4 regions of the Paenibacillus sp. WC2504 genome follow, and region 1 is predicted to be linked to each of the others. Evidence: riboswitches for the same ligand, from Rfam matches in the RefSeq annotation. Region 1 holds a riboswitch; each other region holds the start of a gene.

Region 1 (7,492 bases):
AATGAATCATGGTAAACTATAAAATAGTTATCTACCAACGGTGAATAATAGAATGAGGTGACCGGTTTTGAAGTCAACGATTCGGTGGCTGTTGCTCGGGGTGTTTACACTTGTGTGCATCTTCTTTCTAAGCAACATCCGAAATGCCTTCCTATCTACCCAGCCAGATCAAATTCGGGTCACGCTTGGACCGGATACAAGCATTCAGAAAATAAGCGATCAACTGCCGGGGAGTCGCGTCCTCAATAACAAAACGGGCTTGCTGTCCGTTCCCTATGGCGAGTCATGGGATTACGTCAGCAAAGCGTTGACGATCAAAGGCATTTACCGCGTGTCAACGGTTCCATTGGAGCGTCCTATCATCTCATGGCGGTATTACGGATATTCCGTGAAAGATCAAATTCAGGGCTTCTTCCATGGCGATTTCGGTAAATTCCGCAGTCCGTACAACCGCAATGAAATCTCTGTCATCGGAGAGCTTCCCCGCATGCTGCTTCGCACTTGTACGTATTTCATCCCAGGCTTGCTGCTGGCAATTGTGCTTAGCGTGCTCATGGCGATGTCAGCGTCATTGTGGCGGCGATTAGGTCTTGTACTTGATGGCGCACAGGCTTTGCTTGTGGGCTTACCCGATTTCTTTTTAATTGTTCTTATTCAATTAGGCGCAATCTATGCGACGAAGTTTCTAGGTCATTACGTGCTGCTGATTGTACAAGTCGGTGATAAAACGCCGTTCCTCATCCCATTTCTCACCATCGCGCTAATCCCGTCAGTTACGATTTACGGTACAATGCGGGTCGCGATTGCGAGGGAGCTGGGGCAGGATTATGTCGTTACCGCACAAGCCAAAGGATTGACCCGCGGTGAGGTGTTGATCTCTCACGTACTGCGCAACGTAATGCTCGATTTGCTCTCGATTCTGCCGAAGGCGACAACGCTGGCACTGGCGAGTATGGCTGTTGCGGAAGCGATCTGCGGTATATTCGGCCTGGGCGGCTTCATTACTTCACCGGCCATGCAAAGCGTCACATCGATGTCAGTCATTTGCATGTCGCTCGTGCTGCTCGCAATGGCATTTCATGTGCTGTATGCCTTATTGCGTAAAAGGTTTGTCGTTCGCACAAGGGAGGTTGTATCACGATGATCAAACGTTCATCTAGTGCATTCTATCTCTCTATTGCTCTTATCGTGCTTATCCTTCTTGTTGCGATATTTGGTACATGGCTGAAGCCGCACGGCATCGCGCCGGAGGACAAAATCAACATGATTCAGTATCAGCAAGATGGGAAAACCCGCTACAACATTCCGCCGTTTTCACCGAACAGCACGTTCCTGTTGGGGACGGATCACCGGGGCTTTGACATGGTGAGTCTGCTGCTTAACGGTTTGAAGTATACGCTGGGGACGACTTTAGTGCTAACGCTGCTCCGTTTTATTATCGCGCTCCCTTGGGGATTGTGGAGCGGGACCACCGGCAAAGGGTGGGGTGTTCTAAAAGCGATGCAGTGGGTAGTGGCTTCCGTGCCTGCGTTTGTATTTCTATTTCCGCCATTAGCCGGGATGTATTTCGGGCTGAGGCTCGATCAGTGGGTGAAAGCGGACGCGCACTACAAGTTGCTCTTCTCCGCCACCTTTGTCATTCTCGTCACGTTCATCGGCGTATTTCCGCTAGCTCATCAGATTGCCGAACGAACGCGTTATTATAATGATAAATTATTTATTGAAGCATCGCGTTTAATGGGCGGCTCTGTTTTTCACCGTACAGTCCGGCATTTAATCCCCTGCATGAGGAATGAAATGACGTTCATGTTCCTTAGCGAATTCATGCAAGTGCTCTTCTTGCTGGGGCAATTAGCCGTCTTTAACATTGTTCTTGGCGGTACGGAAACGATTGGTGACAGCGACGCCGGCTACTCCATTACCATTACGACATCGGGGGAATGGTTGTCCCTTATCGCCTATGGCTCCAGGTATATTAGGCTGCATCCTTGGATTATTTTGAGTGTAGGGACCAGCTTCGCTTTGTTATTCCTCTCGCTGCAGTTCTTCTTGAGTCAATTGAAGCGCCGCTACGGGAGTGAACGACAGTTCATGTAAAAAAGGTCGGGTTCCATCTAAGGATGGAGGCCCGGCCTTTTCATATGCGGATCTTTTACTGCAAGTTGCTGAGTCGAAAATCGAGCCTGGCAGCAACGCCGGCAGGATTTTCCTCGGTGCGCGACCCGCCAAGGTTAAAGGCGATGATAACGACGTCATTGCGTCCGCGCCGTACAAATCGGCGAATGTCGAAAGTGCGGCCCGGGTTGTAGAAGGAAGGTGTGTTCTGCGGTCCGTCAAAGAGGAGCGGCACGCCATTGATGATGACAACGGCATAATTGTCGACAGATAGGAAAAGAGAAGCGCCGAGAATGGCTCTACGCTCAGAAAGCGTGAAACGTGTCGAAATGATGGCATTCTCACTGTTCAAATTGCCGGAGTACCAAACATAGTTGGCATTAGCAACTTGCACCCACGCAGGGTTGCGGGGAATGATTTGCGCATTGAACCACGAGTTGTCGGTGCCGATCGAAACCGTGCGCTGACTTAGAAAGCGACCCGAACCGGGCTTATGGTATTTTCTAAGCTGCGTACGGTACATCAGCATGGCTTTGCTTCTGGGCAGGCCTGCGCTCTTGGGGAGCCGAACAATTTTGCTCGGTTTTCCAGCCATTCGTTGTTTGGGAATCATTTCTCCATCTCCTATCAACATATGAATATACTTTCTTTGTATTCTATGTTTACTAGAGCGATTTGCGAGGGTGAGTGGCCGGTGTCGCCTTCTTCATGCAGCCTAAATTCTCTACTCACATAAAAAAGTACAATTAATATGTTTTAATGACATATAATATATGTTAACATAATAAAAACACAAAGGAGGAATCTCCCAATGGACGATAAGAATGATAAGACCAAAAGACTTTCCGTCTACTTGCCTGAAAAGGTGAAGACCGATCTGGAGCGCATGGCTGAGGAAACGGGCTTGTCGATGACACAGCTTATTGTGATGGCGACGCACGGTCTACTTGCGAATTATGCTTCGCAGGGCGGAGCTATTTTTGCCGACTTATTGGCAGCTAAACAACGGATCGTTCACGAAGTGAAGGATAGGCAGCGGCTTTTAAATGAAGAGAAAGAAGGCATGCAGGATTACTACGGCGCGCGAGCAGCCGAATATGAACGGATTTATGCTCGCGAGGATGCGGACTATCAGCAAGAACTTGCGATGCTGGCGGATATCGTGAAGAGGCAGGTTACGGGGAGCCGTGTCTTGGAGGTGGCCTGCGGTACCGGATATTGGACGCAGTTCATGGCGGAAACAGCCAAGCACATCGTTGGGATGGACGTTCGACCGGAGGTGCTGCAAATTGCTGCAGCCAAATCTTGGCCGCTGCATAATACATCTTTCGTCGAAGGGGATGCTTACCGGCTTTCGGAAGTACAAGGGGATTTTGACTACGGAATCGCCAACTTCTGGTTTTCGCATATCCCGAAAAATCGTCTGGATTCGTTTCTGCAAGGATTTCATGAGCGGCTTGGACGGGGAGCCCGCGTTTTTATGGCGGATAATGTGTACGTCCCGGGAAGAGGCGGCGAGCTGATTACGAGTGAACATAGCGAAGATACGTATAAAAGAAGGGAGCTGGCCGATGGCTCCAAGCATGAAATTATTAAAAACTACTATTCGTACGAAGAGTTGAATGAAATCTTTAAGCCGCTGTCGGAGCATCTGCGCATATTTGTCGGCAGCTCCTTCTGGTATGTTAGCTACATCGTGGCTTAAGAATCATCGGCCCAAGGAAAGAAGGAAACTCCTGGCTTAATGTCCGGATGTGAATTTAAGGCCGAGAACGCCGACCAGAATGAGGATCATGAATAGGATACGCAGTAAACTAACAGGCTCGTTCAGAAATAGGGTGCCGATAATAATCGCGCCTACAGCGCCAATTCCCGTCCAAGCCGCGTAGGCGGTGCCGATAGGTAGAGTTTTCGTAGCCACCGCCAGAAAATAAAAGCTGATGATCATGCCGACAATGGTGATGCTGGACGGAACCAGCCGTGTAAAACCGTTGGAGAACTTTAGTGAGATCGCCCAAACTACTTCAAAAACACCTGCAATGACCAAGTAAAGCCATGCCATCTGTGAATCACTCCTTAAGAAAGTATGCGAAGATGCCCATCTGACCGCGGCAAAAAGAAAAAGCCTGGAAGCAATATCGCGAATGCGATAAGACTCCCGGGCTTTTTCCCCTCCGTGATCACAGCGTATTCGCTGTGTGTTTTCTCTCGGACCAGACTGGCGCTGCAGCGCCACGGAACCCTAGAAACATGATGCCGTAATTATAGGACGGCTTACACGCTATGTCAAGTTACAACAGCCACAAGAAATGAATAAAAGCCCTGAGAAGCAGCTCATTCGAGCTAACGCTTGTCTGGGCTTTTTATTCATGATGAACAAGAAAATTACTTGGATTCAGCAGTTAGTTGATTGTAGATATCATCCCACAGAACACGTCTAGCGGATACATACCTTTTCGCATAATAGGATTCGCTCAGCTTGTTTTTCACGATGCCTTCATTGGATGCGGAATGAATAAATTCACCGTTACCCAAGTAGATGCCTACGTGAGAAATGCCTTTGCCTCCTGTGTCGAAGAACACAAGATCACCTTTACGAAGATCACTTTTGTCGATCCAGTAGCCCTCTTTATTTTGAGCTGCTGAACTATGAGGAAGGTCAATGCCGAATTTGTTGAACACGTACGCGGTGAAACCAGAGCAATCAAAGCCTCTTGTTGTCGTTCCCGCATCGCGGTACGGTACTCCAATCAATTCGTCAACCGTTGAGTCCAATGTGGATTCTGACGCAGACACACTCCCTAAAGCTACACTCAAAAACAAAACAAGACTAAAAAGAAGAGCAACAACCTTTTTCAACTGCTTGTCTCCTTCCGGTGCCTACGAGGTTAGCTGGAGGGTTCGGTTGAAGGTTCCCTATGATCCCTGTCTTGCAAGATCAATTCACCCGGTATGGTTCCCCCGTTTCCCCAAGAAATGAGGAATTCGGCATGAAATATTTGGTTTTTTAATGCTAGTCCCTTAAATTCGTCATAAACATCGAAATTCCTCCTTTTTCGTGCAATTGGGTCTGAAAAAATGTGTAAAGGTTCGCTTTACAGACAAAAAAACCCCCTTTTGCAAGGGGGTTGAACAAATCTAAACCATTTATGGTTTTATTTATTGCTTTTTAACGACTTAATTTGGCGGAAAGAAGCTGGAATTGCGACGTAATGGACCACATCTGCATGAAAATATGGAAAAGCGGGAAAAGTTGATAAATGATTAGCGCTACCAGACCTGCCCAGATATAGGTCGTTGTGACCGTGATCCCTGCCAAAAGTCCTGAGCTCAGTAAAAGTATCAGAGAAAGGCCGATAATCGGAAGCGAGTACCGCATGAACGTTAGGACTGTGGATATAATGCCGAGACGTGCGGCAATGGCGAACTGCACATACATGAAGAGCAGATGCAGCAGAAAACCGTACACCAGCATGCCCAGCAGCCAAGGCAGTAAATCGAGGGAAGCCTGTTCATAAGATGTGCTGTGAGCGAACACCTTCTGCACTTTGGGCAGCACCCAGATGAGCGGCAGCAGAGATAAGGCGATTCGAATCAAATACACGGCAAAGAAGGGGAGCGTGAGTTCCTTGATGCCGCGGACGAAGCGGTAGCCGGCATTTTGATCGGAATGGGTGAGCGAATAATAGACACCGCCGTTCAGCATCGGGCTAAGGAACATGCGCGCCAGGAGCAGGCCGGCCAGCCACCACAAGTAAGAGTGGCTAAGATCCGTTTTGAATAACTGAAACTGACTTTCGGCCAGAAAAAGCTGGAGCGCTTGCTTCGGCTGATCGCCGCCGGGAAACCGGTGCATGAGGGGAACTAACACCCCTTGTACAAGCTTATATAGGAGCATCCCCCAGCACATTTGGTAGATGAACAAGACAATCGTAGCGAAGGGTTGCCGTAGAGCCGCCCTGAAGCCGGATTTGAGATAGGTTGTCACCGGTGTCCCTCCTAAGCGTTGTTTTCTGAAGGCAAACTTGCCTTGTAGAGTGGGCGCCTACCAGGCTACCCACCCGAAAATAGCTTGCAGGAATTGGATAATGCCGAGATTCAGGCGGAGTTTCCACTTGGTGTCCACTTCTGCTTGCATAAAGTTATTAATATGCTTGTTCTCAAGAATGAGCGAGTAGTTCGGGTCGATACGAACCCAGTCAATAGGCGTCGTGTGGGTTAGTTTGTACTCAATGCTGCTCTCTTTGCCGTCCCACGTTTTGTCGAGCATCGTACCGTCGGCGAAATGGAACTGAATCGGCACTTCGGGCGAATTGCCTCCACGCTTGGAGATGAGGACCGTGCTCTCGTAAGGGCCGGCTCCTTTGCTGCCAGTGGCTTTCACATGGATGCTTTCAACCGTATAATCAACCATCATTGAGCCGTAGACATATTCATTGAAGAAGTCGTCCCACTTCGTTTTCGTTACATCCTCGACCACATTTTGAAAGTCTTTGGTAGAAGGATGCTTGAATTGCCATTTTTGAAAATAAGTCCGCATGATACGATCCATGGTCTTGGTGCCGACCTGTTTCTCGATGGCTTTCAGCACGAGTTTGCCTCTGGTATACACATTTTCTGCGTATTGATCATGTCCGGTATAGGCCCATGCGTTTTGCCGCAGGGCATTCGGAGAAGTAATGTAGCTGGACTCGACAGGCAAATTAGGGGTTGCCCCGAAGTCGGCCTCCATCACTTTATCCTCGGCGTAGGAGGTAAAGCCCTCATCCAGCCAAGCTTCTTCAAACTCATTGCTCGCCACAAGGCCATAGAAATATTGGTGACCGATCTCGTGCACAACGACGCGTTCCAATTCCTGATCCGGCGTTTTGTCGTCCGCGCCCCAAGCGGTTATGAGCGTAGGATACTCCATCCCGCCTGCGCCGCTGCCTCCGGGAGGAGGTACAACGATAGACAAGGTCGAGTAAGGATACGATCCGTACCACTGGCTATAGCGGGAGAGCGCTTTTTTGGCAGCGTACATATAGCGGTCTTTCAAATCCTGATGGTTGGGATCAAGATAAAGCTTGATCTTCACACCGGGTATTTGCGGCGTAGAGAAGGGTTCCTCCACATACACGAAGTGAGGTGAAGCCGACCATGCGAAATCATGCACATCATCGGCATAAAATTGGTACGTCTTCGTCCCGTTCTCCGTCACCGCCGGTTTCACAGGGAAACCTGTCGCGGCAACCGTGTAGTTCGCCGGCACTTGAATTTTCACATCATACAAGCCGAAGTCCGCATAAAACTCCGAATTCCCATGGTATTGATGGAGATTCCAGCCTGGCTCGGTGCGTCCCCTTGTGCCGGCCCGTTCATAAGCGGCGACCTTAGG
Region 2 (7,492 bases), 3.2 Mb from region 1:
AAAGATGTGATGTGGAATCAGCGCCGCAATTTGCTAGCTTATGTACGCAACGGTGATGCATCTACCTATATTCATTTGCGCCTGCTGAACGAAGGTTATGACTATTCTTCCGGTATCTATTCCAGTGTTCAAAAGGGGAAGGATGTGTTGTTCGGCATCGGATTTTGCACAAATGGCGGCAATACGCACATTGGGCTCGATCCCATTGATGGTGCCATCGAATCAGCGGACCTAAGAGTTCGCTTTGAGATTGGAGGAAGCCTGCATGAGGTTAGGGCAGAAGCTGTCTCGCGAGAAGCCGAAGCAGCTACAGTACACGTAGCAGAGCAGACGCTGCAGGTGAAAAAAATATTCGCAGCCTTTGACGGGGAACAGCCAAGCTGGGAGCTCAGGCAGGAACAGGATAAACTGTTCCTTGACTATGTTATCTACGCCGGCGAGCGGAAGAGATTTGCTTTTGATCGTATGCAGGAAGCGCTGCTTCTGTTTGCATGGCGTTTGGGCGAACAAGGAGAAGAGCTCGACACTTCGGCTTCCGTCTTAGAAGCGAACGCAGAGGTTCGGGCGGTATTCCGTACCCCTAACCGCTCGCCGCTTCAATTGACCTTACCGCTTAAACCTGCTGAGAAGATGAAAATGCTGCGGCCTCGTCCCTAACATTAAGAGAATGGAGTGATCACAGATGGCTAAAGGATCTACGATTCGTAACGAGTTCCATCCGTTTGTCGATGCCTACACGGGCCGATCTATGACTCGTTTGACAGCCCCGGAGCAGGTAAATCATCATCCTTATTTTTATTATAAAATGATTACAAACGACAATCGCTATCTCATTTACGCTAGTGAGCGAGAGGGATTCCGTCAGCTTTACAAGATGGATCTGAACGATGGATCGGCTCTGCAATTAACGGAAGGACCCGATATTCACGATTTCAGCTGCAGTCTGACGAGTGAAGATAACTACTTGATCTATTGCCGAGATCAGCGGATTATGCGATTGGATATGACGACGCTGAAGGAAGACGTTCTCTATACATCACCTGCAGGCTGGAAATCCAATGCGAATCCCGGCCTCAGCTCAGATGACAAGTATCTCGTTCTGGTCGAAATTAATGAAAAGGATGTTGTACCGGGCAAAGGGGACTGGTCCAACTTCGAGCCACAATGGGCAGCGAAGCCGCACTGCCGAATCATCTACCTGGATATCGAACGGCGAACCAGCCATATCGCGCATGAGGAGCTGGACTGCTGGCTGGGGCATCCGCAAATTCGTCCCAATGACCCATCAACCATTTTATTTTGTCATGAAGGTCCTGGGCATTTGATTGATGCCAGACTCTGGCTAGTCCAAAAGGACGGGACGCGGCTGCGCTGTGCGAAGGAACAGACGCATGATGAGCTCATCACACATGAATATTGGCTTGCCGATGGCTCTAGATTCGCTTATGTGTACAGACATAAAGATGATCTCTATCACGAAAGTATCCGTTTCATGGACTCGGAGACATTAGAGGAAGAAATCTGGATGAATTGCTCTAAGTATTGCCACTTTATTTCGAATGCCAATCATACGATGATCGTCGGGGACGGGCAGCTGCCCGAGCAGCACTTCATCTATTTAGTGGATGTAGAACGGAGGCAAGAAGAGCGTTTATGCTCCCATGGAACTAGCTGGAAGTCATACGGTAACACACAGGATGCTCATCCGCATCCGGCTTTTTCTCCAGATGGCACATTTATCATCTTTACCTCTGATATGGAGGGCGTTCCTTGTATGTATAAAGTGGATTTGTGACAATGTTCGAGGCAGCCGGCTAGTTGCATCGGCTGCCTCAAATATATTTGACATTAGTTTGATGTCAAACTATAATACAGATATGAAACCAAGAGACGCTGTATCAATTATTTCCAGAATTAGAGAAAAGACCAATCGGTTTATCATAGCCGAGATGGCGAAATATGGGGTCGACGATATTGCCATTTCACATGGGGATATTATCTTTGCTCTATTTAAGATGCCTAGATTGACTATGGCGGAGATTGCCAAGAAAATTGATAAAGATAAGTCTACAGTGACTGCACTCGTAGATAAATTGGTCCGTCTAGGATACGTGACAAAGGAAAGGGACACCGTAGATTCAAGGGTCGTCTATGTTGCCTTAACGCCAAAAGGGGAGGAACTGAAACCGGTATTTGAAACCATCTCAGAAAAAATGTTAGATGTATTTTACATGGACATTACGGATAAAGAAAAGGAAGAATTACTGAGAATTCTAACGAAAATTTATAACAATTTTTAAATTTTTTTAGACTAATAGTTTGATGTCAAACTATATAACGAGGTGAAACTTATCATGAAAGATTATACAAAAGATTTGCCAGATCATCGTGTGAAATATATCGGAGAGAATGATCTATTTATAGAAATTTTCGAGGGAGAGGAGCTACCGAAGGAAGCCTCCAAAAAACCTCCGCTTTTATTTGTACACGGTGCCTACACGGGCAGTTGGATGTGGAGCAAATACATCCCACACTTTATAAACAAGGGATGGAATTGCTATGTTATGAATTTGAGAGGTCACTACAAAAGTAGAGTGCTCGATTTGACAAATGTAACATTCGAAGATTATTTGGAGGATATGAAAGAGGTTTTGGCCGAGTGTGAGGCTCCACCGATACTCATAGGATTTAGCATGGGAGGAATTTTGAGCCAGAAGCTGGCTGAAACCAACGAACTTGCAGGCTTAGTGGTGATCGATACAAGCATAAGTAAGGAAGTTTATGAAGCTGTACCCTACAAAGAAATAGCTAGAAGGACAACAGGAGTATTAATGCCCGCACCATCCCGAGAAGAGAATTCCAGTATAGATGAATCAATGGATGACATTGATTTTCAGAGAAAGTATATAACTGTGGAGTCATTAAAAGCATTTAACGATTTTTATTTCTCTTTGGTGGCAAGCGGTGGGATATCGATAGACAGCAGTTTGATGGTTAATCCAGCCTTGGTTATTAAAGCAATTAATCGTGAAGAGGATGACCGGCGGGGAAAGGCGACAGCGGAGCATCTCCAAGCAGAGTATACAGGACTTTGGGATACGACTCACACCGGATTGCTTGTTGGGCAAAGATATATGGAGGTAGTAGATCGGATCATGTTATGGTTACAAGGGATGTATGACTAAGGACATAGAATAGATAAGAAAATATTACTATTGCTTCTCGGTATACATTGGAGTAAATTGATAAAATACGCTTAATTCTTTAGATTAAAGAAGCGGGGGAACCAAGTTTCCTGGGGTGAGTACACAAAGTGAAGTGTTAGGGTTAACTTTCAACCCGAATCCGTCAGCTAACTTCGTCAGCGTAGAAAGAAATGGATAGAAACATTCAATGGAACATTGTGATTTGAGGTTCTATTCCCTCGCTTCCTTTTTCTCTTCTAGAGAAAATAGGAGGAACTAGACATGCTGCTTATGAAAGTAACCAAAGAATGGAAGAATCTTTTTCCATGGAAGAGAGCCAACGATTCCGTACAGCGCCAACATGAGATTCTTCATTTGAAACAGCGGTTGGAGACGTACGACATTCAATTTCCGAATTTGGCTTACCGGCCATCAGACGTCGAAACACAGACGTTAATGGAAATTAGTAAAACGGTCGCTCAAAATAATGAGCTGCTTAACCAACTGAGTTCAGAAAAGGAATTAGCGGTTGAACAATCGCTAGCCCATCTCGTCGGAACCACTCTCCAAATTTTACTGGATCACCTTAACTTTATCGTAGCCATGGCGCATATTTTCAGTGGTCCGTATCCTTGCCTCAGAGCGTACATCAGCCATACGAATTAACGATTTTCAACAATAGAGAAGGAGCTTGCCTTACGGCAGCTCCTTTTTCGTTTATTTTCGCGCATAGATACGGCCAAAAAAGCACTTGATAAGCTCCGCAACTTGCTGACTTTGCTCTTCCAGAACAAAATGTCCCCCGCATAAAAAGTGAGTTTCCACACATGTTAATAGTTCTCCGAAAGCAAGAGCTCCTTGCACCGTAAAAATAAAATCATTTTTGCCCCAGGTTATAAGCGTAGGAGGTTGATAAGTTCGCAAGTATTGTTGCCAAACAGGGTATTGTTCGACGTTGGTCCGATAATCGTAGCCCAATTCCAACTGAATTTGGCTATTACCGGGTCGATCCAAAAATAACTGGTCCATTAGGTAACCATCGGGACTAATTCGATAGGGATGACACACGCCCGTTACATACTGCATTTTTGTAAAATGAAAGGTTGCAAGCTGGGCAAAGGCCGCTTCAGTTGCAGGATTTCGATCCGCCCAAAGTGCTTTGAAAAGATCGAACGGTTTCCCTAATCCGTCTTCACTAACCACAGCATTCTGAATAACGAATCCTAGAATACGATGCGGATTCCGTACAGCCAGTCTGAACCCGATAGGACCTCCATAATCATGGGTGTACAAAATATAGTGAGAAATACAGAGATTATCAATAAGCTTTTCAATCATAAGTGATAGATTCTCAAAGGTGTACGCAAATTCTTCAACGGAAGGCATACTGCTATTTCCGTACCCTAGATAGTCAGGAGCAATGACATGAAATCGGTCTGTGAGTTGAGGAATCAAATCCCTGAACATATGGGATGAGCTTGGAAAACCATGAAGAAGGATGATGGTTGGGTTGTACGGACTACCGGCTTGGCGAAAAAATAACTCCCAGCCGTCGATCTTCATTTTTTTATAATGAATCATCATTTCAACGTCCTCTCCAGCGAAGCGCATATTATTCCCTAACAAAAATATGTGAATAAAAGTTATTTAAGTACTTAGGAGCTAGATGACGTGGTACAATTTAACTTAAGTTATGCGAATTAGTTGTCATCTTCATTAAACTGGTATTCATCCATTGGAAAGGGAGAGATCAGCCATGAAACAAGAACTGCTAAATGAGCAATCGAGAAATCAAGCGTCCAGCACGCCAATTATTACCGAACTAAAAGTAATTCCAGTTGCAGGGCACGATAGTATGCTCTTCAATCTAAGTGGAGCGCATGCTCCATTCTTTACACGTAACATCGTTATCCTCAAAGACAGTGCAGGTCATACGGGCGTTGGTGAAGTACCGGGCGGCGAGAATATTCGTAAAACGCTTGAAGACACAAGCCCACTGGTTATCGGTCAATCGATCGGCCAATACAATAACATTCTTACTAAAGTTCGCAAGCAATTCGCTGATCGGGATCTGGGAGGACGCGGTTTGCAGACCTTTGATCTACGCATCACAATACACGCCGTTACGGCGTTGGAAGCGGCATTACTTGATCTCTTAGGTAAATTCTTGGATGTACCGGTTGCAGCATTGCTAGGAGAAGGTCAACAGCGCGATAAAGTAGAAATGTTAGGCTACTTGTTCTATGTGGGGGACCGAAATCGGACAAACCTTCCGTATCAGGGCGCTGAAAATGCTGCGAATGACTGGTTTCGACTGCGTCACGAGGAAGCGCTTACACCTGAAGCCGTGGTGAAACTTGCCGAAGCGGCGTATCAACGATATGGCTTTAACGATTTTAAGTTAAAAGGTGGCGTCCTGCGCGGTGAGGAGGAGATTGAAGCGGTCACTGCGCTGGCGGAACGTTTCCCTCAAGCCAGAATTACACTTGACCCTAACGGGGCATGGTCTTTAGCTGAGGCGATACACCTATGCCGTGATCAGCATCACGTATTGGCTTATGCGGAAGACCCATGCGGTGCAGAAAACGGTTATTCAGGCCGTGAGATCATGGCCGAGTTCCGGCGTGAGACAGGCCTTCCAACGGCAACGAACATGATCGCTACCGATTGGCGCCAGATGGGCCATACGATTCAGCTGCAATCTGTCGACATTCCGTTAGCTGATCCACATTTCTGGACGATGCAGGGCTCTGTTAGAGTAGCTCAGATGTGTCAGGAATGGGGGCTTACATGGGGATCTCACTCGAACAACCATTTTGATATTTCGCTTGCGATGTTTACCCATGTGGCAGCCGCAGCGCCGGGGAAAATTACGGCCATTGATACACACTGGATTTGGCAGGATGGACAGCAGTTAACCAAGGAGCCGTTTCAGATTGTTGGGGGCATGGTGGATGTTCCGAGCAAGCCGGGTCTGGGAGTAGAAATTGACATGGAAGCCATTGAAAAGGCGCATCAGCTATACAACCAAGAGGGCTTGGGAGCGCGTGATGATGCGCTGGCCATGCAATTTTATATTCCCAATTGGAAATTTGACCACAAACGACCTTGCCTTTTGAGATAGATAATAGATAGCCGCTGTTTCCTGATTAGAGGAAACAGCGGCTATTTTTGCCTATGTTCAGTGAAAATAAAATAGAAAACTCCAATTTCATTTAGTTTTTGCTGACAGCAGTGGGCTCCATCTTATCATTGTAAGCGACGGCGTACCAAGGTTCTGCCGCTGATTCCATATTCACTTGAATGTCTATTTCCCAGGGAGCCTCATAACTGACGCCAAGAAGCTGATTGCCTTGGTAAATGGCGATAGCAAATGGGGGTTCACCCCGTTCGTTCTCAAGCTTAGGATAAACAAGAACAGTTTGTTTGCCAGTAGGAAGAGATTGACCGGTAACAGGCGTATAGCGATATTGTATGGGGTCAACGCCTGTCTGAACCTTACCTAGGAACCAATCGGATTGGATGAGCCGTTGATATAAGCCGTCCATGAAGGGGTTCTCCCCGATATCATACACATAAGGCCCATTCGTTCGAATCGCTTGAGCTCGACTGAAGTTAAAGTAGGTAATCGCTTTTACCTGCGGAAACAATCGCGGCAGTAAACCGTACATATAGCCCAGTTGTCCTTCAGCCCAGCTCCAGTACGTTTGGTTCGTAGGCAGGTAGGTGTGAGCAATAGCGCCCTCTGAAATCATAATGGGCTTATGACGATAGCGCTCGTAGAGAGGAGCGAAGGTATCGATTACGGTTCCTTTTAGCTGCTCTTTATCTGCTGAATAGGGTGTGTTATACAAAGAGAAACCAACCCAGTCTACGTAAGAGTCCCCTGGATAGTAGTCATCAATCGTATTCGACGGCGAGAAATTAGGGGACCAAACCATCGCAACATTAGGCGCTTCTTCGGCCATAATGTCATGAACAAGGCGGAATTTCTCAATATACTGCTGGGGACTTCCATGCCATGGCACCCATGCGCCATTCATCTCCGAAGCATAACGCAAGAAAATGGGAATGCCGGAAGCCTTGGCTTCCCGGGCAAAACGGCGAACGTATTCGTCATCCAGCACGTCGTCTAAACCAAAGCGCGGCTCCCAACCGATCTGGAGTGCGCCGCCAAGCTCTTTGACTCTTTCCGCTGTTCGCGCGGGGAAATAGGTATTCGTATCGGTCTGTACCTTCCGCCAACCGACATAAGCCAAATAAAGGGCGTGTTTTCGCCCGTACACATCTTCAATCTTCGTAACATC
Region 3 (7,492 bases), 7.7 Mb from region 1:
ATCCTATCCTTGCTGATATGTGCAAACGATTCTTAGACCGCAAATTGTATAAATACAGTACCTTTGATGAGTCGAATCAGCGAATGGTTCAGCTTATGGAGAAAGTAATGGCCGAGGTTGGGCTCGATCCAATCTATTACATGGAAATTGATTTCCCGTCGAATCAATCCTATGATGTGTACAGGCCGGGGGAGACGGAGGATAATTTGCCGATTCTGCTTTTGGATCATAAAGAGACGCTGACCGAAATCACCCACCGCTCGGAGATCGTTCAGTCGATTAGCGGCTTTCAAATGGGTAAGCATCATGTTTATTACCCGGAGGAGTTGCTTGAGCGTCTGAATGCTTCTGAATATCCGGAGCTATGGGAGATGCTAGGCGAGCAGGAATAATACATAAGAGGAAGTAAGGAGAAGAACATGCTAACAGACTCACATACTCATTTAAATGCAGAACAATTTCAGGAAGATCAGGACGAGGTTATACAACGGGCTCGTGAAGCCGGTGTTACTAGAATGGTGAATGTTGGCTTTAACCGAGAGACAATTCCTAGTTCAATAGCTCTTGCTGAAAAATATGATTTTATCTATACAACAGTGGGGTGGCACCCTGTCGATGCGATTGACATGATGCCGGGAGATTTGGAATGGATCGAATCGCTGTGTCAACACGAAAAAGTGGTGGCAATCGGCGAAATCGGACTTGATTACTATTGGGATAAATCGCCTAAAGAAGTACAGCAGCGAGTTTTCCGGGAGCAAATCAGGTTGGCGCGCAAGCTTCAAATGCCGATTGTGATTCATAACCGGGATGCGCATCAGGATATTTTGACCATTTTAAAAGAAGAGAAAGCAGCTGAAGTCGGGGGGATCATGCATTGCTTTTCGGGGAGCTGGGAGACGGCCAAGCAGTGTTTGGATATGAATTTCCATATTTCCTTTGGGGGACCTGTCACTTTCAAAAATGCAAAACAACCCAAGGAAGTGCTCGCGCAGGTTCCTTTGGACCGCTTACTCATAGAGACGGACGCTCCTTACTTGACCCCGCATCCTTTCCGCGGCAAGCGCAATGAATCGGCTTATGTTCGGTTGGTGGCCGAAACCGCCGCGGAAATTAAGGGCATAAGTCTGGAAGAACTTGCAGAAATAACGACAAACAACGCCATTGCCTTGTTAGGTCTCAAGTAAAGCATTCTTTGCAAATTTTCGTCGTAGAAATACTCCACAGGTGAGTGAGATAAAGAGGAAGCCGATGAGCGGCACGACTATGTAGATAAGTGAAGATCGAATCATGAACGGAATCGAAAGCATACATAACTCTAGCAGCAAGGCTGACCAAATGATGAAGGCTAAGGAGCCGGCTTTCAACTGCCGGTTAAGCGGGTACATGTCGAGCCAAAAGGTATAGCGGTGTGAACGCTCAAGTGGCGTAAGTTGAACCATGGAAATGATCAAAGCGATGAAGAAGATGAGCAGTCTCGCTGTGCTGCTGCTTGAAACGGCGATGGCTAATGTGCCCAGTAAGGATATACGTAAGACAATCGCGAATAGCTCCGTACGTAGAAATGTTTTCATATATATGTAGAGATAGGCAGCATCTTGTTTAAAAGGAATAAATCTTGTGACCCCGCTGATCCAGCTTCGGCGGGCTATTCGTGTTCCCAATTGCGGAACATCCACGAACCAGTTGAAAAAGGCATATAATCGCGCTTGCTGCTGCCTTTCCTTCGCAATGAGATAATCCCACCCGATGTAGTATTTGGATACGTAATGCGTAGCAGTTAACCAAGCCAGTGTAAGTACAAGAGCAGCTCCGCTTGCCCAGAGGACGCTTGTCAGAAATTGCAGAGAAATCAGGACAACTGTTGCCAGCCAGCGGAAGCTAACGGAAATCCTTCTTGCGCGCTCATTAGTAAATCGGCTTTCTTGCCAGCTGGCCAATAAATGGCCTACCTTCATTAATAGAAGCAAAGCAAGCATCCATAAGAAATGCTGCTCATCGCGGCCTAGGCAGTGATGATACAAGGGCCATAGGACAACCCATGCCAGAAATGTCCAGAATGCTTGCAGCACTAGGCTGTACATGAATCCGCCGCGGAAGTAAGGACCCATCTGATGTTCAACGCGCAGTAGAAACATACGGTCTGCGCTTCTAGCTAGCGTGCGAATGGGGCTTGAGGCTAACAATGGTACCAGCAGCAAAAGGACGATCCACAGATAGGGATAATCTGTCGGAAGGCGCTGTAGTATTTTTGCATAATAATAGGAAGAAAGGATGACAAGAAATAGCAGGAAGCCGAAAAAATTGCTGCGCGCTGCATACTGCAGGTAACCCATGGATTCCTTCATATAATGCTCAAATCTCTTCTGCCATAGGGCACGGGTATCCATGTCCATCGCCTTCATACTAATTCTCCTTTTACAAGTTTATAAAAGATGTCGTCCAATGACGCTTGCTGGAGCCCTGTCTGCTGACGCAATTCGACTAAATCGCCTTGAGCGACCATATGTCCTTTGTGAAGGACGACATAGTTATCGCAATATTTTTCAATCGTAGACAAAATATGCGAGGATATGAGAAATGACGCGCCGCGTCGCTTCATTTTGACCATCAACTCCAGTAATGAGCGGATAGCCAGCGGATCGAGCCCGAGAAAAGGCTCATCAATGATGTAGAGGGAAGGTTCGATCAGGAACGCATTCATGATCATGACCTTTTGCTTCATCCCTTTGGATAAATGGCTTGCGAAAGAGTTAAGCTTGTCCTGCATGTGAAACTGCTCGAGCAGCGCTTGAGAGCGGGAGAGATAGTCATCTTTCGTTAAGCCGTAAGCCATGGCGGTTAACTCCAGATGCTCGCGAATCGTAAGCTCTTCATATAGCTCTGGACTTTCGGGCACATAAGCGTAAGTGGCATGGTAAGGCAGCGGATCTTCGGCTAACGTCAAACCGTTAATTTTAATTGAACCCCTTTGCGGTTGAAGCAATCCAAGGATGTTCTTGATGGTCGTACTTTTTCCTGCGCCATTCAGTCCGATTAATCCCATCATTTCACCCTGACGGATGGAAAATGTGAGGTCGTGAAGAACAGGTTTATTTGGTAAATATCCCCCGAATAAAGCGTCAACTTGTAATATGGGACCCATCTCAGTGCCTCCCTAAATATCTAATTATTGGAATTTATACATAGGTTTCATACCTGATAATTATAAACAAATTTAGATTCGAAGCCTAGTTTAAGAGTGAAAACACGAAGAAACTTAGTATTCGTACGTTATAATGAGTTAAATGTAGATAAAAGGTGGTTTTATCTTGAAAATAAGCTATTTTTAATCGATTTAGCCCTTTTTAGTAGGTGTTAATCCCTTTACAGGCAGAGATTAACAGCGTAATATACTTTTCATAATAACTTAATAACCAATTTGCCATTTTTCCATTCGCTGAGTTCCAATTATGGGAACGGGGGAACCACTGTTAGCTTATAAAGCGGTATCGCTGACGAAGTAAACAGAGTGAGTAACAGGGGTGAATCTTGGACGTTGAACGTAAGTTTACGTCTGAGTAGGGCGACTCTCACGTCCGAATCCGTCAGCTAACCTCGTAAGCGTAAGAGAGGTAACGATTGTCGTGCGTGCTATTTGTGTATTTTTACTATGCAAACTAAGCCAGCGAGAAGAGTCCTCTTCTTGCTGGCTTTTTGTCCCCATAAGGACCTTTAACTGTTTCGGACGACTATTCGTAACCCGGAATTCATAGGATGATGAATAGCAAAGCGGGGTGGGACGACCAGAACGCAGCTGTTTCCAAACAACTGCCGATGGACGACACGTTAAGTTAAATTAAAAACCTTAGTCGCGTCAAATTTAATCATGCTGTAACCTGGCGGCGAGGCTTTGAAGGAGGACCGAAGAAGTGGGCAGTATCTCTTTTAGCGAGACCCATGTAAAACGATCATCCAGCATGTCCTTCGCATTGCGATGGAAGCATGAAAACTTGCGTTTGATTTTAAGCCTGGCTATAATCTCAATCGCAATGACTTTCATGTTTTTGGTGTTGTTGTACGGTACGGCTACCAAGAGCGTATCCGTGGTTGTGAATGGACAAGAAACCGTTGTGCACACGAAGCAATGGGTCCTGCAACGCCTACTGGATGAACAAGCCATAACGATTGGTGAACACGATGAAATATCTGCAGACCCTACGGCTACAATCAAGGGCGGGGACAAATTCGTCATCGAACACGCTTCTCCAATTCAATTGACTGCTGATGGAAAGACCACCACTGTTTACACAACTGCAAGAACGGTTGAAAGTGCATTGCAACGTTTACATATTGCACTTGGGGAGCACGATAAGCTGACTCCCGAACCGACAGCCTCTTTAAGCTCAGGCGATGAAATCAAAATCGTCCGTGTGAAAAAAGAGACGGAAGAAGTAACAGAACCGATTGCATTCGACACGGAAAAGAAAAATGATGCATCGTTGCTTAAGGGTAAAGAGCAGGTCGTTCAAGAAGGTAAAGAGGGCGTACTTCTGAAAAAGAAAGAAAAGACTTACGAAGATGGCGTATTAGTTGCAGAAGCTGTTGTAGGTCAAGAAGTACAGGAACAAAGCGTTAAAAAAGTTGTGTCCGTTGGCACGAAAAATCCCGTTGTCGTTCTGTCGGCATCATCCCCTAGCGTGGATGAGGTCTCTAAGAATGGTGTAACATTTGGGTATAAACAAATCCTCAAGAACGTGAAACTCACGGCTTATTCAGCGGGAGCCGATTCGACAGGGAAAGCCGAAGGAACTCCTGGGTATGGGAAGACGTATACAGGAACGACAGTTACTGAGGGCAGAACGATTGCGGTAGATCCGAAAGTTATCCCACTGGGATGGTGGGTTTACATTGAGGGCGTTGGCTTCCGTCGTGCTGAAGATATTGGCAGTGGTGTGAAAGGCCAAATGATCGATGTGTACTTTGAAGATCATGGCTACGCCAATAAATTCGGAACGAAACAAGGGTATACGGTCTATGTCGTAGGACCGAAAAAGCCGTCTGAAAATTAACGTGTAAACGTCTGTTTCAGCGGGAACAATGTCAATATACGTTGCCAGGCAAGCAGCCTGGGCGAAAGAAGAGGGAATCCCTCTTCTTTTTCTGCGTACTGGGAAGGGAACCGATTATGATTAAAGAAGTCATCGTCGTTGAAGGCAAGGACGACACGGCCGCTATTCGCCGAGCCGTCGAGGCGGATACGATAGAGACAGGCGGCTCAGCCATCGGGCAAGCCGTATTGAAGCGAATAGCCCTCGCGCAGCAGCGCAGAGGCGTCATTATCTTTACGGATCCGGATCACGCAGGTGAGCGGATACGGAAGATTGTGGCAGCCAAGGTGCCTGGCTGCAAGCATGCCTTTATCACGCAGGCGCAGGCCGAATATAAGGGCGACATCGGCGTCGAGAACGCAGCGCCGGAGATTGTCCGGGAGGCGCTCCAGAACCTGCGGACAGAGTACGACGGGGCTGTCTCGCAGCTTACCATGGAGGATCTCATAGCCGCAGGGCTGATCGTTCATCCGGAGGCGGCTTCCAGGAGGCTCGTTGTTGGCAATGCCCTGGGTATCGGTTACTGCAATGGCAAACAATTTTATAAGCGATGTGCGATGTTCCAGATCTCACGTGAGGAATTTGAGGCAGCCTTGGAGCATCTGGAGCCGAAGATATAGTAAAGTAAGGAATAACAGTGGAATTCGGAATTCAGAACCTATAGATAAATGAGGGCTACATAATGACTATACCCGGCAGTGAAGTGATTGTAACAGCGGAAGATGTCGCAACACCCAGTAAGACGAAACAAATTATAAAAAAGCACAATCTCGTGCTCAAAAAGAGTCTGGGTCAGAACTTCCTGATCGACCAGAATATCTTGGGCAAGATCGTTTCGGCTGCGGAGCTTGGGCCTAACAAAGGCGCGCTGGAAGTCGGCCCTGGCATTGGGGCGCTCACCCAGCAGCTGGCCAAGCTCGCAGGGCGCGTCTTGGCCGTGGAGATCGATCAGCGTCTCCTGCCTATCCTAGGCGAGACGCTGGAGCCTTATCCCCATGCGAGTGTCGTGCATGGCGATATTTTGAAGACGGACCTGCCGGAATTGTTCCGGCAGCATTTTGACGGGCTGGATGGCGTCAGTGTCGTCGCCAATCTGCCCTACTACATCACGACGCCGATTATTATGAAGCTTCTCGAAGAGAAGCTTCCCTTGGAGAACATCGTCGTGATGATTCAAAAAGAGGTGGCCGACCGCATGGCGGCTCGCCCGGGCACCAAAGATTACGGCAGCCTCAGCATTGCCGTGCAGTTCCACTGCGAGCCGGAGCTTGTCACGATCGTGCCGCGCACCGTCTTTGTGCCGCAGCCGAACGTGGACTCTGCCGTCATCCGGCTGCGTGTGCGCAAAACACCGCCGGTTGACGTGGCGGACGTGGACTTCTTCTTCGCTGTCGTCCAGGCGTCCTTTGTCCAGCGGCGCAAAACCTTGTACAACAACCTCGCTGCGAGGTTCTTTACCAAAGAAAACAAATCGGAGCTGGAAACTCTGCTCCAGAGCATCAACATCGAGCCTTCGCGCCGCGGCGAAACGCTCAGCATGGACGAATTCGCGCGCTTGTCGACTGCGCTTCGCGCGCACGGCTGTAAATAACCCGCACCAAATGCCCAGCCCCGCCATAGGATAACCCATGGAGGGGATTTGTGCGATGAGGCAAGGTGATTTTGTAACCCGTAAATCCTATGGCGGCGACGTCATGTTTAAGATTGAACGTATCGATCAATTGAAGGCAGTCCTGCGCGGCGTCGATTACCGATTGCTTGCGGACGCGCCTCTAGTGGACTTAACGTTGAAGAATCCGACAGAGTCGATGGACCATCCCAGGTCGAGTTCGCCTGAATTTCGCGAGTCATTGCGAAGGCTGGCGGTTGCCCAAGTGCAGCTTCAGGAGAAAAACCAACTCTCGGTTGCCCATACGCAGAAAGTGAACGCGGGATATTTCGAAGTCCCGGGTAAAGTCCTACACTTAGACGGAGATCCGACTTATCTACGCAAGAGCATGCAGCTCTATGGTGAACTTCGCGTGCCCGCTGAGGGCTTCTATATTCCCGAGCCCCAGATGGCCGACGCGCTCCACCGGCTGCTTCCGCAAATTAAGCCGGATATTGTCGTCATCACAGGGCATGACGGAATACTTAAGCATCGCAAAGCTGCTGGGCCAGGCGGCTTGTCCAGCTATAAGAACTCGCAGAACTTCGTGAACGCGGTTCAAATAGCGCGGCAGTATGAGCGCAATCGCGACGCGATGATTGTCGTGGCTGGAGCTTGCCAGTCACATTTTGAGGCTTTGCTTCGGGCTGGGGCCAACTTCGCCAGCTCGCCGGCGCGCATACTCATCCACGCGCTAGATCCGCTGTGTATCGCCGCAAAGCTATCCTATACATCCGTGAAGGACACGATTTCG
Region 4 (7,492 bases), 7.0 Mb from region 1:
TGCCAAAAATACGGGTCAACAAAGCGCCGGAGATACCGAAGTTTTCACTCAGCTGCGAGGTAATATCGGACCTCACCTTTTGTGTTTCGATGCGAAGCGCCTTGCGCAGCTTGGAAACCTTTTTAACCGGCATCATGAAAAGAGGAAGAATCAGCACAGCGATAATGGCCAATTTCCAATCCAGGGCAAACAAAATTCCAATCGTTGTCGCAACGATGACAAGCTGGGTGATGGAAGAAACCACAAGGGAGGTTACCACCCCTTGAACAGCTTGGACATCTCCCGTAATCCGCTGTACGATTTCGCCCGATCTGGCATCCGTGTAGAACGCCATCGACTGGCGCTGCAAATTTTGAAACAAAGACAGCCCCAAATCCCGGATAACCCCTTGCGTTACTTTGGTATTGAGGTGATTTTGCCATACGCCCAGCACACCGCTCAGGACTGGAAGCAGCAGCATGAGCATTGCCATCTCGGCCAGCAGCTTCATACTTCCTTGCGGAATCGCCTGGTCAATGATCTCCTTCATGACCAAAGGGGGGATTAATCCGACCACAGCTGCAAGCAGCGCCAATCCGATAATGCCTAACAGTTGTCCCCAGTATCCTCGGAATAAGGACAGAATTCTTTTAACCGACACATCCTTCAATTTCGCTTTAGGCCGGTCCCTATCGGATAGACGCCTCATATCGCCTGGTGCCATTTTCATCCTCCATTCTGTTACTTTAACTGTCTATGCAAGGGGAAATGCATGCCGAATCGCTTTCACCACTTCATCCGCCATATTCATAACCCTGTAAAGCGACGTCGTTTGCAAAATGTTATACTGCCTAGGGCCATCCACATTAACAATAGCGGCAATTGTATAATCGCCAACCTGCGGTAAATCTTTGCCAACCGACTTCCCTGGCGCCAGGGGCTGATTCGATACTTGGTACATGCCAACCGATAGCTTTTGACCCAAACAAGCATCTATCGCAATAACGACATGGCCCTGCGGGATTTCCTGCAGACGCGCCGCGATATTACTGGCATCGCAAGGTGCTTCCAACGTCCCTATAACATGAGGATATCCAAACTGAACGAGCTTGCTGCCTACTAACGGGCCCAAAGCATCGCCGCTTGATCGATCCGTCCCGATACATACAAAAAAGAGCGCGCTTGGCTCCAACTCAGACGATTTTCCAATGGTTGCAAGAAAGGAAGCCAACTGCTCGCCATTCATTTTTTTCCAAAATTGCTCCCTTTTGTCCAACGTTTCCCCCATCCATCATTACCTCCTCTTACAAGCTTCCAGCAAAAATTTCCCCCTACTAAGGATGAATGATATAATGCGATCAACTTCTATTCTTCCATAAGGAGGTATCCTGTGTCCACTCTAGGCATCATCGCTCTTCTGACCCTCCTGTATTGGTTATACGTCACTGTGGATGTGTTAAAAGGTTTGCCCAACCTGCGAACGCTGCCTAAGTCTCCGCTCACTCCTTTCTCGGACAAGCCACCGCTCGTATCCGTCATCATCGCAGCCAAAGAAGAGGAAACGACAATCCGCGAAACCGTCAAGCATCTGCTTTCCCAAAATTACCCGCGCCTCGAGATCATTGCCGTGAATGATCGATCTCGGGATGCTACCGGTGTCCGGTTGGAGGAACTGCGCAAGTGGTCGGAAGGTAAGCAGGACATCCGTACCAAACTGCAAATCATTCACATCACGCATCTGCCGGATGGTTGGCTTGGCAAAAACCATGCGCTATACCAAGGGTATCTCCAGGCTAGAGGGCAGTATTTGCTTTTTACAGATGCGGATATTCTTTTCGCTCCCGGTACGATAACCGACGCAGTCACCTATATGAAGGAACAGGATGTGCACCATCTCACGCTGACCCCCAATATGTTTGCGAGAGGCGCTTTACTCAAAGGATTCGTCCATTTCTTTCTGTTCTCATTTTCTTTGTTCGTTCGACCTTGGCGTGCGAATATCGACAACGCGAAAGGACCGGGCATCGGTATCGGAGCCTTTAATATGGTAAGCCGGAGCGCCTACGAAGCGATTGGCATGCATAAAGCGATCGCTTTACGACCTGACGATGATCTACAGTTAGGTATCTTCCTCAAAAGAGCAGGTTATCGCCAAAGAGTGCTGTCTGCCAAACACCTGCTTCAAGTGGAATGGTACCGTTCGCTCAAAGATGCGGTAATTGGACTGGAAAAAAACCTGTTTTCCGGCTTTCGTTACAGCTATATGGTCGCATTGCTAGCTTGTTTGGGACAGATCGGCTTTTTTATATGCCCCTGGCTTGGCCTCCTCTTCCTCTGGGATTGGCGCGGAGCCGTCTATGCGGTTGCGGTTATCCTGCAAATCTGGCTCTATCGCAAGCTAATGTCCCGATTAATGAGTCTTAGAGGTGATACGGCCTATCTGCTTCCGGTCAGCGCTTCACTGCTTGTTTATACAATCGTTCGCTCCGTTTGGCTTACTTGGAAACAAGGCGGCATTTACTGGAGAGGCACTTTTTATTCGCTTCGTGAACTTAAAAGAAGTAAAAGGTAACCTTGGACAAACGCCAAATAAGCGTTACTCGATAGAGCAAAGCTTACCCTCACGGTTTGTGGCATCATCTTATCGTTCTAGTGAACACGATTCATTCGCACAACCCTATAATACAAATGGCTGCTCGACTCTTGTTCCACTTCCAAATACCCCTCCGCATGCACATAATCTCCCGTAATAAACGTGGAGGCATCTAACGAACTGGAGTGTGTAAGGAACAGGAGCGCGGCTTTATCGTTGCCTACGACGAAACCTGTTTGTTCTTTAATTTGAAATTTATCTAAAATGGTGCCATGATGCGACCTTGCGATATGGTGAAACTTCCAGGAATCGTTTTCTTTAATGAGAAAATACAAGACGCGATTCTTGTGATTGTTGCTAAATTCCCTCGTAACACCAATCATACATATTTTTTCGCCTAGACTAAGATACTCATCGACTACATAAGATTTCAAGCGCAATCGCAGCACATTCTTGTGTTGAATATAGGCTTCCATTTCTTCAACTGTTCGCTGGTCTCTCGGATCCTGCTTCGTTGCATAAAATACTTCTTTGATAAACGTATCCGTTTGCAGGCTTCTGGCCCCTTTGAAATGATTGTATGTACGGAAAAACTGCTGAATAACTTCCCTGACCTCATCTGGCATTGCAGGTCCCTTATCCACGGTATACATGCTATCTGCTACACTCGAATGTCTCTTTTTATGAAACCAACTCTTCCAGACACTTAATTGCATGCGCTCGTGTTCACCTGCTCTTTCTTTCTTCCAAACATTTCTTCATTATAGGCTAAAAACCATAAAATTTCGATAAAAATCGCATGATTGTGCGAACGAAAAAAAACACCTGCCTTCTATGCCTTTCATTCGAAAGAACATAGAAACAAGTGTTCGATAGTCCTATCCTTACAGAACTCTTCTCGCTCCGACATACCTTGCGCTCCAATAAGCGCTCGAAAGGCTATCCACAGCCACGCCTCTGGATGTAGTCGCTGAAATGAATTGATCGTTGCCAAGATAAATGCCTACGTGATTCACTGTTTTTGAAGCAAAAAATACCAAATCTCCGGCTTTCAAATCCGTCACTTTCGTACCTGCTTCACTGTGCATCTCCGCTGACGTACGGGGCAAATCGATCCCCTTCGCTTGAAACAAGAATCGCACAAAACCGGAGCAATCAAATCCTCTCGGCGTCGTCCCACCCCATACATAAGGCACGCCCATATAGGAGTTTGCCGTCTGAATAATTTGCTCACTCACTGACGGAACAACGGGAGCGGCCGCGGCTACAACCTTAGGTGCTGGTGGTGGTGGCGGCGCAATCCAGGCTGGCTTGTGTGATTTTCCATCCACATCCACAATCGCAATCTGATTGGCTTCATTCCATTCAATTGGCGAACCGAAGGTTTCCGTGATGAAACGCAGTGGAACATATGTATTCCCTTGGTACACGGTTGGACTGCTTTCCAAACTGATCTTCTTACTGTTCACAAGCGCTTGTTGCTGCTCTGTAATAAGTAAGATGGACTGCTGTTTGTTAACCAGTGTGACCTCGATTTGGTCCTCTTGCTTCTCCCAGCTCACCTGATAGCCCAGCTTCTCAGATAGCACTCGGAGTGGAACTTGCATGATGCCCTTGTTATCAATATAAGGCTGAACTTCCGGAAACTTCAGCAGCTCATCATTGACTTGCACCTTGACAGGGCTGTCCGTAGGCGTGGATGCAGCCTGAGCGGAGTGTGCTGTAAACATCGGTACTGCGGCGCATAATAGTGCGCATGAACAAATAAGACGTGAAGAAAAAGATTTCAAAACCTTGCCTCCTTGACGCCTCCGAGGTTAGTTGACGGGTTCGGGAAGAGGTTTTCCCTAGTACGCTCAGCTAGCAGCGCTCATTCACCCCAAATAAAGAAGTCCCCCGTACCAGAGCTTGCGATGCTCCAAGATTCGGCATTTTTTGTCTATGTTAGACTAGCATAGTTTAATTGGTAGGTACAAGCTTTGCGAAACGGTAAGTTTTACCAATAGATTTTGTCGCATATTGCGTACGGAATACACGGGATAATAGACAAAAAAAACCACCCAATAGGGTGGTTTTGCTTGCGATTAGGAGTAGCCAATTACGGATAGCACACGATCACTGACTGTGTTCAAAGTTGCTACCTCTGAATCGGATAATGACAATGAGGCCGCTTTGATATTATTTTCAAGATGATGCTCATCCTGTGTCCCTATAATAGCCGAAGTAAGTGCTTCCTGGTGCAGCAGCCAAGCAATTGCGATCTGTGTTACGTTAGCGTCCTTGGCATCCGCCATTTCTTTCATGACAGCTAAAAGCTCTTTCTCCGCCTCCAGATGCTCCGGTAGGAACAGCCTTCTCTCCTTGCGGAAGTCTCCCTCTTTCAGCGTCCTGCCATGAAGATGGAACGCGCCTGTCAGTATCCCCTTGGCGATCGAGCTGTAGCTCATTACACCAACGTTATGTTTCTGGCAGAATGGCAAAATCTCTGGCTCGATAGCTCTGTGCAGCAAACTGTATTCCGGCTGAATCACATCGATTTGCGCATAGTTTACCGCTTCTTTCAGCTGCTCCAAAGAGAAATTCGAAACGCCGATAGCCCGAATCAAGCCTTCTTCTTTCAGCTTCACAAATTCACCAAGCGTATGCTGCACCGGGATCTCAAAACTTGGCCAGTGAATGTAATAAACATCTATGTAATCAGTCTTCAAACGTTTCAAACTGTTTTCTGCCGATCTCCTTACGTCTTGAGGAGCTAGATTGCTTCGACTCACCTTCGTCGTAATGATGCATTGCTTACGTATATCCGCCAAAGCAGCGCCGACGATCTCTTCCGAGTGTCCATTGCCGTAGCCTTCAGCTGTATCAAACGTTGTGATGCCCAGCTCGAACGCTTTACGGATGAGCTCGATATTATTTTGGTCGTTCGTGAACTCCCAGGGGCCGCCTCCAAGCTCCCAACAGCCAAAAGTTATGTTTGAGATGTCAAAACCTGCATGTCCAAGCTTTTTCGCTTTCATAGTCGCCGACCTCATTTCATTGATATAGTCTCACGATAATGCACACGTTAACAAAATAAGTATACCGCTTTCATCTACTTTTGCCAAGAAACGTGCGGGCTCGGGCATTTCGTTAGGATGGTCCCCATAGCTGTATCGTGTCTCTGCGCGTCCTACTCGGGATTACTCAAGCTGTCTTCAAGGACGGTCGAACCCCTAGTGGGTTCTCTTCCCTTACCCGCACAAAACAAAAAGATCACCCCAAGGTGATCTCTTGTTTGAAGCGGGTGATGGGAATCGAACCCACGCTACCAGCTTGGAAGGCTGAAGTTCTACCATTGAACTACACCCGCGTAAATATCGGGATGACACGATTTGAACATGCGACCCCCTGCTCCCAAAGCAGGTGCTCTACCAAGCTGAGCTACATCCCGAAACGCTTATAACTTAATTAAAATGGCGCGCCCTGAGAGATTCGAACTCCCGACCTTTTGATTCGTAGTCAAATACTCTATCCAGCTGAGCTAAGGGCGCTTAAAATATGGAGCGGAAGACGGGGATCGAACCCGCGACCCTCGCCTTGGCAAGGCGATGCTCTACCGCTGAGCCACTTCCGCACGGTATGTGTTGCTTGTCACTTGATTTCTTTCTCAGAGGCGACAAGGAATAATATATCAGGATTTCAGAACAAATGCAAATGTTTTTTGTTACCAATCGCTTATTTTATAAAAATACCACCAAAAGGCAGAACTTCCCTTGCAATTCGCCGCAATAAGCTATCATTTTTCATATGCTCATCCAACTTACGATCCGGCTTGCATGGCTGCAGCAGCACATGCCCTTGCCCTGTCATCTCCCAATGATAATTCATATGCTGGCTCGCTAATGTATTGCCATATACACAAAGACGCAGTACTGCATTCCGAGGATACGCAATTAGACAATGAATATCCACATATAAAGGCTGCTTCGGATCCAAAGCCATCTGATACAACGGACCAGCGGTCAAAAGTCCCAGCTTTCCCGGCCCCTTAAACTGCATTTTCACGAGATCTTGCGTGATCAGCGTATTTTTAACATTTTGTAAGTGAGAAGTAAAGCTGACACCGCTGGTATAAAACAGAACATGCCGAAACTCGTACAAAAGATCATCCTCATCGCCAATAGGCACCACAGACATACTGTAGCCTTCTGGCAAGCCTAGCATGAGCTGAGCAGGACCATACACGCGCGACTGAATCAGACGTTTTTTGCGGTACATGCTGGGCAGCTTCATCAAAGAATCCTCTCTTTGCTCAGACTTCCCTTGAAAAGCTACGATTTGGCTCGGATGCAGCACATGGATCGATTCGTCCTTCTCGATGCGCAGTGTGGCCATTTTTGCGTGTGAGCTTGCATGTTCGAAAGTAACTTCCACGCCTCTCAGGCCTCCTATCTCATTTGACGCTTCTGCCTCCGCCAGACCACATAACGAAACACCCGCCCGAGTACAAAATACAATACTACAAGCACAACCACCGCGATAACCATATTCGTTATCTTCCGATTCCGGTTCTCTTTATCTATTGCAACCTGCTCCATGGCCTTTAAACGCTCTTGCAGGAGTTCATTTTCTTTCTGAAGCGCTTCGTTTTGCTGAAGGAGCTTTTCCTCGGTTTCCTGCGAATGCCGAATCGTTTCCGAGAGCTTGTCCTTTTGCTCCTCTAATTGCTGTTTCGTTGCCTCGTAATCTTTCTGAATTTGCTCCACATTCTCAGGTAGCTGATAGATATCCTTCACCCTATCGAGCCAGGAGGCTTGGGCTGCAGAGGCAGGGTACATAAGCCCTATCCAAATCACCAGCACACCGATTACATGACCAATAACGGATATATGCCTTGTCCGCATCGCCTTCCCTCCCAACAGCTCGACATTTTCTTCTATT

Evidence for each region. A riboswitch is a leader RNA that binds a small molecule or an ion and turns the genes downstream of it on or off. The one in region 1 is predicted to bind cyclic di-AMP.
Region 2: it holds a riboswitch for cyclic di-AMP, as region 1 does, so the genes downstream of both, ACUN27_RS16195 (hypothetical protein) here and ACUN27_RS01935 (C40 family peptidase) in region 1, are expected to answer to the same signal.
Region 3: it holds a riboswitch for cyclic di-AMP, as region 1 does, so the genes downstream of both, ACUN27_RS37035 (ubiquitin-like domain-containing protein) here and ACUN27_RS01935 (C40 family peptidase) in region 1, are expected to answer to the same signal.
Region 4: it holds a riboswitch for cyclic di-AMP, as region 1 does, so the genes downstream of both, ACUN27_RS33885 (C40 family peptidase) here and ACUN27_RS01935 (C40 family peptidase) in region 1, are expected to answer to the same signal.

What each region holds. Positions count from the first base shown of each region.
Region 1 covers NZ_JBQZFH010000001.1:424,264-431,755, forward strand. Annotated here, with positions in the region: gene ACUN27_RS01910 (ABC transporter permease subunit) at 68-1,144, shown strand; gene ACUN27_RS01915 (hypothetical protein) at 1,141-2,097, shown strand; gene ACUN27_RS01920 (hypothetical protein) at 2,153-2,749, opposite strand; gene ACUN27_RS01925 (methyltransferase domain-containing protein) at 2,927-3,820, shown strand; gene sugE (quaternary ammonium compound efflux SMR transporter SugE) at 3,857-4,177, opposite strand; guanidine-I (ykkC/yxkD leader) riboswitch at 4,269-4,371, opposite strand; gene ACUN27_RS01935 (C40 family peptidase) at 4,501-4,974, opposite strand; cyclic di-AMP (ydaO/yuaA leader) riboswitch at 4,978-5,116, opposite strand; gene ACUN27_RS01940 (hypothetical protein) at 5,285-6,103, opposite strand; gene ACUN27_RS01945 (M1 family metallopeptidase) at 6,161-7,492, opposite strand, start outside.
Region 2 covers NZ_JBQZFH010000001.1:3,622,761-3,630,252, forward strand. Annotated here, with positions in the region: gene ACUN27_RS16175 (hypothetical protein) at 1-657, shown strand, start outside; gene ACUN27_RS16180 (oligogalacturonate lyase family protein) at 683-1,795, shown strand; gene ACUN27_RS16185 (MarR family winged helix-turn-helix transcriptional regulator) at 1,878-2,300, shown strand; gene ACUN27_RS16190 (alpha/beta hydrolase) at 2,355-3,185, shown strand; cyclic di-AMP (ydaO/yuaA leader) riboswitch at 3,244-3,381, shown strand; gene ACUN27_RS16195 (hypothetical protein) at 3,468-3,851, shown strand; gene ACUN27_RS16200 (alpha/beta fold hydrolase) at 3,903-4,766, opposite strand; gene gudD (glucarate dehydratase) at 4,942-6,309, shown strand; gene ACUN27_RS16210 (glycoside hydrolase family 26 protein) at 6,401-7,492, opposite strand, start outside.
Region 3 covers NZ_JBQZFH010000001.1:8,087,988-8,095,479, reverse strand. Annotated here, with positions in the region: gene ACUN27_RS37055 (HD domain-containing protein) at 1-392, shown strand, start outside; gene ACUN27_RS37050 (TatD family hydrolase) at 420-1,187, shown strand; gene ACUN27_RS37045 (ABC transporter permease) at 1,173-2,405, opposite strand; gene ACUN27_RS37040 (ABC transporter ATP-binding protein) at 2,402-3,145, opposite strand; cyclic di-AMP (ydaO/yuaA leader) riboswitch at 3,428-3,621, shown strand; gene ACUN27_RS37035 (ubiquitin-like domain-containing protein) at 3,960-5,051, shown strand; gene rnmV (ribonuclease M5) at 5,168-5,710, shown strand; gene rsmA (16S rRNA (adenine(1518)-N(6)/adenine(1519)-N(6))-dimethyltransferase RsmA) at 5,773-6,681, shown strand; gene yabG (sporulation peptidase YabG) at 6,737-7,492, shown strand, end outside.
Region 4 covers NZ_JBQZFH010000001.1:7,430,911-7,438,402, forward strand. Annotated here, with positions in the region: gene ACUN27_RS33865 (ABC transporter ATP-binding protein) at 1-703, opposite strand, end outside; gene yyaC (spore protease YyaC) at 734-1,267, opposite strand; gene ACUN27_RS33875 (glycosyltransferase) at 1,370-2,551, shown strand; gene ACUN27_RS33880 (hypothetical protein) at 2,629-3,288, opposite strand; gene ACUN27_RS33885 (C40 family peptidase) at 3,457-4,362, opposite strand; cyclic di-AMP (ydaO/yuaA leader) riboswitch at 4,364-4,513, opposite strand; gene ACUN27_RS33890 (aldo/keto reductase) at 4,657-5,589, opposite strand; tRNA gene ACUN27_RS33895 (tRNA-Gly) at 5,851-5,921, opposite strand; tRNA gene ACUN27_RS33900 (tRNA-Pro) at 5,929-6,002, opposite strand; tRNA gene ACUN27_RS33905 (tRNA-Arg) at 6,026-6,102, opposite strand; tRNA gene ACUN27_RS33910 (tRNA-Gly) at 6,111-6,185, opposite strand; gene ACUN27_RS33915 (AIM24 family protein) at 6,287-6,985, opposite strand; gene ACUN27_RS33920 (hypothetical protein) at 7,000-7,455, opposite strand.